Duganella zoogloeoides: one gene and its partner. The protein of the gene in region 1 binds, or shares a complex with, the protein of each later gene. Links are inferred from orthologs where the notes say so. Each region holds a gene or a part of one and is shown in the gene's direction. Other genes may lie near its edges. The genes, in order: eno and SR858_RS04835.

Region 1 (3,295 bases):
AGAGATCGAAACCACCGGCTGCGCCGAGCTGGCCAAGTACGACGCCATCCTGGTGCCGGGCGGCTTCGGCAAGCGCGGCGTGGAAGGCAAGATCATGGCCGCCCAGTTCGCCCGTGAAAACAAGATCCCTTACCTGGGCATCTGCCTGGGCATGCAGGTGGCGCTGATCGAATATGCGCGCCACAAGGCAGGTTTGACCACCGCCAACTCCACCGAGTTCGACCTCGATACCGCGCAACCCGTGGTGGCCCTGATCGACGAGTGGCAAGGCCAGGACGGCAAGGTTGAAAAACGCGACGAGAATTCCGACCTGGGCGGCACCATGCGCCTGGGCGCGCAAACCTGCGAGATCAAGCCGGGTACGCTGGCTGCCGAGATCTACGGCGCGGTCGTGACCGAGCGTCACCGTCACCGCTACGAAGCCAACAACCATTACCTGCCGCGCGTGGAAGCTGCCGGCCTGGTGGTGGCGGCCCGTACGCCGACCGAGGACCTGTGCGAAATCATGGAACTGCCACGCACCGGCGACAACGCCCACCCGTGGTACATGGGCGTGCAGTACCACCCTGAATTCAAATCGACGCCACGTGACGGCCATCCGCTGTTTACTTCGTACATCAAGGCGGCACTGGCCCACAAGGCTGCTGGCGGCAATCGCTCCACTGATGGTCAACTGCAAGGAGAGGCGGCGTAACTGCGCTGTCAGCTTCAACCAAGGCAGTCTGCCCGGTGCGTGCGTGTAGCCATAAGCGCCCGCACTGGGTTATATTCCCGTTATTATTTCACTCGCACATGCGCGCAAGATGCAGCGAGCGGACTCTGTTTCGTCTAACTTTGGAGAATTAAATGAGTGCTATTGTTGATATTATCGGCCGTGAAATCATCGACTCGCGCGGCAATCCAACCGTCGAATGCGACGTGTTGCTGGAATCGGGCGTGATGGGCCGCGCGGCTGTGCCGTCGGGCGCATCGACCGGTTCGCGCGAAGCGATCGAGCTGCGCGACGGCGATCCGAAGCGTTACTTCGGCAAGGGCGTGCTGCAAGCCTGCGAAAACATCAACACCGAAATCTCGGAAGCGATCATGGGCCTCGACGCCAATGAGCAAGCGTTCCTGGACCGCACTCTGATCGACCTCGACGGTACCGAAAACAAGAGCCGCCTGGGCGCCAACGCCATGCTGGCCGTGTCGATGGCCGTGGCCAAGGCCGCTGCCGAAGAAGCGGGCCTGCCGCTGTACCGCTACTTCGGCGGTTCGGGCGCGATGCAGCTGCCCGTGCCGATGATGAACGTGATCAACGGCGGCGCGCACGCCGACAACAACCTGGACATCCAGGAATTCATGATCATTCCAGTGGGCGCACCATCGTTCAAGGAAGCCGTGCGTTACGGCGCGGAAGTGTTCCACACCCTGAAAAAGATCCTGCACAAGAAGGGTCTGAGCACCGCCGTGGGCGACGAAGGCGGTTTCGCGCCATCGCTGGCCAACCATGAGGAAGCCATCAAGCTGATCATCCAGGCCATCGAAGAAGCCGGCTACGAGCCAGGCACCCAGATCGCACTGGGCCTGGACTGCGCCGCGTCGGAATTCTACAAGAACGGCAAGTACGAACTGGAAGGCGAGGGCCTGTCGCTCACCGCCACCGAGTTCACCAACCTGCTGGCCACCTGGTGCGACAAGTACCCGATCATCTCGATCGAAGACGCGATGCACGAAGGCGACTGGGACGGCTGGGCGATTCTGACCAAGGAACTGGGCCAGAAGGTGCAACTGGTGGGCGACGACCTGTACGTCACCAACACCAAGATCCTGAAAGAAGGCATCCAGAAAGGCATCGCCAACTCGATCCTGATCAAGATCAACCAGATCGGCACCCTGACCGAAACTTTTGCTGCCATCGAAATGGCCAAGCGCGCCGGCTACACCGCCGTGATCTCGCACCGTTCGGGCGAGACCGAAGATTCGACCATTGCCGATATCGCTGTTGGCCTGAACGCCCTGCAGATCAAGACCGGCTCGATGTCGCGTTCGGACCGCATGGCCAAGTACAACCAGCTGTTGCGCATTGAAGAAGATCTGGGCGACATCGCTTCCTACCCAGGCCGCGACGCCTTCTACAACCTGAAGTAATTCTGTACCGAGCGGCCGGAACTTCCCGGCCGCTTTTTTATACTCCCTATTCCATGCGTCTGATTACACTAGGCCTGGCAGTCCTGCTGCTGTTGATACAGTACCCGCTCTGGCTGGGCAAGGGCGGCTGGCTGCGCGTGGCCGATTTCGAGGCCCAGGTCGATGCGGCCCACAAGAAAAATGCGGAGCTGCTGGCCCGCAATGCCAAGCTCGATTCCGAAGTGCGCGACCTCAAGGACGGCACCGGCGCCGTCGAAGAACGCGCCCGTTACGAGCTCAGCATGATCAAGGAAAACGAGATTTTCGTGCAAATCGTCGGCAAGGGCCATTCCGTGCCGAACGTGCCGCTGGCAGCGCCGCCGTCGGCCGATGCTCCTGCCCGCCCGACGTCCACTTCCGCCCATTGAACATGGTCTGGCGCGCCATCATGCTGTGGACGATGCTCGCACTGGGCGCGATGTCCGGCCCGGTGCTTGCCGCTGCTGTCCCACCTGGCGTTGCTACCGCTGCCGCAATTGCCGCTGCGGCCGTTACCTCCGCTGGCGCTGTTGACGCCTGCATTCCCCTGCGCATCGGCTACATCGACCAGCACCGCCCGCCGTACTGGATGGGCGAGGGCGAGCAGGTGCCTGAACCGCCCGGCGCTGCCGTGGATTTGATGCGCGACGCTGCCCAGGCCGCCGGCTTCGGCTGTGCGCCCACGCTGGTACGGTTGCCGCCGGCGCGCCTGCGCGTGGCGCTGGCCAATGGCGACATCGACATGTCGCCGCTCGGTGAAATGCCCACTTATCCGGCGGGCATCGCGCTGCCGCGCGACAAGAAGGGCAACATCGACCTCGAGCGTGCCATGCACAACACCCTGGTGGTGCTGGTACGCGCCAGGGACAAGCTGCCCGCGACCACCGATCCAATGCAGTACTTCAAAGGCAAGGTGCTGGGCGTGGCGCTCGGGCAAAGCTATACTGCACGTCTGCGCGAGGCCGGCCTGAGCATCGATGACGGCGGCCGCGATCTCGAGCGCAATATCGAAAAACTGCGGCTTGGCCGCGTCGATGGCGTGGTGGCGGCGGCCGTGGTGCCCAAGCACCTCAAGCTCATGCTGGACCGCTACAAGGGCGCCATCGTGCAACTGCCACAGCCGCTGATCAGCACGCGCGTATGGCTG
Region 2 (4,190 bases), 130 kb from region 1 along the record:
CTGCGATATTGATTACTTGTAGTATGTAAGCTTGAGGATTTGGCTCTCAACGTTGCTGCTCACCGCCTGTATTTCTCTGCCGTCCTTATGGGCCGCATGGAGGTGTACAGGTGATGCGAGCCCGCGGCCTGACGTTCAGCCTCTCAGCGCCCAGTTGCGTCCGCAGCGCCGGTTACCTCCCGCGCTGCTGCTCCGCACAGAATGGGCAATACCCCCCGCAATCGTTCTGACTCTTCGCGTATACCCCAAAACCTTCGTCGCCGGCTTCCACGAGCCGACGGCATAGAGCTGGCCTACGGGTCGCGGAGTTAAAAAAATGAAACGCATGTTGTTTAATGCTACGCAGCAAGAAGAGCTGCGCGTAGCGATTGTCGATGGTCAGAAACTGATCGATATCGATATCGAAACCGCCGGACGCGAACAGCGCAAGTCCAACATCTACAAAGGCGTGATCACCCGCATCGAACCATCGCTCGAAGCTTGCTTCGTCAGCTACGGCGAAGATCGCCACGGTTTCCTCCCATTCAAAGAAGTAGCGCGAACTTATTTCAAGGAAGGCGTCGATGTTCGCAACGCGTCCGTCAAGGAAGCATTGCGCGAAGGCCAGGAAATCATGGTCCAGGTCGAAAAGGAAGAGCGCGGCAATAAAGGCGCCGCCCTGACCTCTTTCGTGTCGCTGGCCGGTCGCTACCTGGTCCTGATGCCGAACAACCCGCGCGGTGGTGGTGTTTCGCGTCGCGTCGAAGGTGAAGAGCGCCAGGAACTGCGCGAGACCATGGACAAGCTCGACCTGCCAGCAGGCATGTCGGTCATCGCCCGCACCGCCGGCATCGGCCGCAACGTCGATGAACTGCAATGGGACTTGAACTACCTGATGCAACTGTGGCGCGCGATCGAAGGCGCTGGCAAGTCGGCTTCCGGCGCCTTCCTGATCTACCAGGAGTCGTCGCTGGTGATCCGTGCCATCCGCGATTACTTCCAGCCCGATATCGGCGAGATCCTGATCGATACCGACGAGATTTACGAGCAGGCACACCAGTTCATGAGCCACGTGATGCCCGACATGGTGCACCGTGTAAAGCGTTACAGCGACGACGTGCCGCTGTTCTCGCGCTTCCAGATCGAACACCAGATCGAAACCGCCTACAGCCGCACCGTGCCGCTGCCATCGGGCGGCGCCATCGTCATCGACCACACCGAAGCCCTGGTGTCCGTTGACGTCAACTCGGCCCGCGCCACCCGCGGTTCCGACATCGAAACCACCGCCTTCAACACCAACTGCGAAGCGGCCGAAGAAGTGGCCCGCCAGCTGCGCCTGCGCGACCTGGGCGGCCTGATCGTGATCGACTTCATCGACATGGAAGTGGCCAAGAACCAGCGCGAGGTCGAACAACGCCTCAAGGATGCGCTGCACCACGACCGTGCCCGTGTCCAGATGGGCAAGATTTCGCGCTTCGGCCTGATGGAACTGTCGCGCCAGCGCCTGCGTCCGTCGCTGTCGGAAGGTTCGCACGTGACCTGCCCGCGCTGCTCCGGCACCGGCCACATCCGTGATACCGAATCGTCGGCCCTGCAAGTCCTGCGCATCATCCAGGAAGAGGCGATGAAGGAAAACTCGGCCACCATCCACGTGCAAGTGCCCGTCGATGTGGCAGCGTTCCTGCTCAACGAAAAACGCGGCGAAGTGCTGAAAATCGAGAACCGTCACCGCATTTCCGTGATTCTGATCCCGAACAAGCACCTCGACACGCCGCACTACAAGCTTGAGCGCATCAAGCATGACGATCCGCGCCTGGAGGACAGCCAGGCCAGCTACAACCTGGCCGAGCAAGCGGAAACCGACATGGCCTACAGCAAGCGCCAGAAGGAAGAAGCCAAGCCACGCCAGGAAGCCATGGTCAAGACCATCACCCCTGACCAGCCAGCACCGCTGGTCGAGCGCAAGCCGGCCGAAACCGTCATCACGCCAGCCCCGGCCCCGGTGCCGGCGCCAGCGCCGAAAGGTTTCTTTGCCAAGCTGTTCAGCTTCCTGAGCCCGGAACCGGCGAAACCGGTCCTGCCGCAGCAGCCGACCATCGTGGTCAAGGCGCCGTCGCCGGACCGTAATGCCGACCGCAACGCCACCCGTGGCCCCCGCGGCCGTACCCGCACCGGCAAGAATGGCCGTCCGGAACGCGAAGAGCGCGAACCAGGCGCCGCCCGTCCGGTATCGGACGAGACCAAGGCCGCCGACGCCGGCCGCCCGGCCCGTCCACCGCGTCCACCACGCGAACCGCGTGAAGGCCGTGAGCCACGCGAAGGCCGCGACAATGCACCAGCAGACGGCCAGCCGCCACGCGAACGCACTGAACGCGCCGAGCGTCCTGAACGCGCGGAACGTCCCGAGCGCGGCGAGCGTCCGGAACGTGGTGAGCGTCCGCCACGCGAACCGCGTCCACCACGTGAACCACGTGCCGACAAGGCGCCGGTGGAAGCCAAGGTTGATGAGCTGGCACTGGGCGCAGGAGCACCGGTTGCCGCAGCGTCGGTTGCCGCCTCGGGCACCTTCGCAGCAGGCGTGTTGGCCCCTGCGACGGGTCCTGAAGCCGAAGCCACCAGCATCCTGAAAACCGCACCGAATGCCGGTCCGGAAGGCGAAGCGCAAGACCTGGCAGGCGAAGGCGATGAGCCGCGTCGTCGCCGTCGTCGTGGCGGCCGCAACCGTAACCGCCGTGATCGTGATGGCGAAGGCCAGGACAACGAGGCAGGCGAAGGCAGTGAGGGCGCCGATGGCGAGCAAGGCTACGCCGAGCACGATGGTGCGCAAGTCGCAGCCGTTGCAGCACCGGCAGCAGCCGCAGCCGCCGCAGTTGAGGCTGCTCCTGCCGCCGAACAAGCGCCGGCACCAGTTGCCGAGCCTGTCGTGGCAGCAGCCACGCCGGCAGCGGACGTCGCCCCGGCCGCGCCAGTTGTTGCCAAGGCGCCAGCCCCGGCAACAGTGGAAGTCGCCAGTGAAACAGCACCAGCAGTAGCAGAGCCGGCCGCTCCGGTGGCCGCAGCAGCGCCAGTGGTATCGGTAGCAGCACCGACCGCAGCGCAAGCGCCAGCAGCACCGGTGGCAACTGCCACTGAAGCACCACTGGCACCTGCTGCGCCTGCTGAGCAGGTTGCACCAGCAGCGCCGGCCGTGGCAGAAGCCGCGCCAGCGCCGGTGGCAGCAGCCGAGGTGGAAGCGCCAGTTGCGCCCGTTGCGCCAGCAGCGGTGGCCGCAGCGCCTGTAGCCGAAGCCGCTGTGGTAGCAGCCCCTGTAGCAGCACCGGCGGTTGCCGAAGCAGCGCCAGCACCAGTTGCAGAGGCGCCAGTCCCTGCACCAGTGGCGGCTTCTGCTCCAGTAGCGACTGCTGCTCCTGCTGCGGTGGAGGCTCCGGCCCCTGCTCCAGTGGCAACTCCGGCACCAGCACCAGTCGCAGCACCTGCCCCAACCGCAGCGCCTGCACCTGTGGCAGCAGCGACCCCGGCCGACCTGCAAGCCGTGCTCGGCTCCGCCGGCCTGACCCTGGCGGCCACCGATCCGGAAAAACTGCGCGCCGCGCAGGAAGCTGCCGCCAAGGTGGTAGCGCCGGTCCGCGTGCCACGCGAGCGCAAGCCGCTGCCGCCGCAGAACGACGAGCCGATGGTGCAGATCGACACGCGCCGCTGATCGTTGCGGTGAGCTGATCAAAGGGAAGCCTCGCGCTTCCCTTTTTTTATGCACTGTCGCAGCCGGCAAAAGCTCATCGGGCACGGTTGCCCTGGCCGGGTGTATGGCTACGAGCAACGCCCGCTCGTGGTATCGTAAGCACATGGCGCAGTCAGTACAGCGCGGAACTACCTTTCAATCCCAGCAAGTTTAGAGTTCAGACCACGAGTCATGTCAGAGAAAGTCATCATGATGACCGCGCAGCGCGCCAGCGCGCCGGCCATCCCCTTCCCGCTCGAAGCGCCCACCGGATTGCTTGCCGACCGCCTGGCGCGGCCGCTGCACGACCTGCGCATCTCGGTCACCGACCGCTGCAATTTCCGCTGCGTGTACTGCATGCCCAAGGCGGTGTTCAACAACGATTACCAGTACCTGCCGCATACCGCGCTGCTGTCGTTCGAGGAAATTACCCGTATCGCCCGCATCTTCATTGCCCACGGCGTCGAAAAAATCCGCCTGACCGGCGGCGAAC

Evidence for each region.
Region 2: the proteins of eno (region 1) and SR858_RS04835 are in contact, whole or in part, in a solved structure (PDB 2FYM), measured with the Escherichia coli proteins. The link is inferred for Duganella zoogloeoides from one-to-one orthologs.

Annotation. Positions count from the first base shown.
Region 1 is NZ_CP140152.1:1,235,616-1,238,910, forward strand. Bases 5-2,988 are described here. They hold eno (phosphopyruvate hydratase), read left to right. Parts: upstream 5-846; coding sequence 847-2,130; downstream 2,131-2,988. Other genes in these bases: SR858_RS05440 (CTP synthase), read left to right, coding at 5-694; ftsB (cell division protein FtsB), read left to right, coding at 2,184-2,537; SR858_RS05455 (transporter substrate-binding domain-containing protein), read left to right, coding at 2,558-2,988. Also shown: more of SR858_RS05440, read left to right, coding at 1-4; more of SR858_RS05455, read left to right, coding at 2,989-3,295. UniProt on the Escherichia coli protein: Catalyzes the reversible conversion of 2-phosphoglycerate (2-PG) into phosphoenolpyruvate (PEP). It is essential for the degradation of carbohydrates via glycolysis.
Region 2 is NZ_CP140152.1:1,103,808-1,107,997, reverse strand. The notes cover bases 1-3,879. They hold SR858_RS04835 (Rne/Rng family ribonuclease), read left to right. Parts: upstream 1-316; coding sequence 317-3,679; downstream 3,680-3,879. In the rest of the region: GTP 3',8-cyclase MoaA, read left to right, coding at 3,890-4,190. UniProt on the Escherichia coli protein: Endoribonuclease that plays a central role in RNA processing and decay. Required for the maturation of 5S and 16S rRNAs and the majority of tRNAs. Also involved in the degradation of most mRNAs.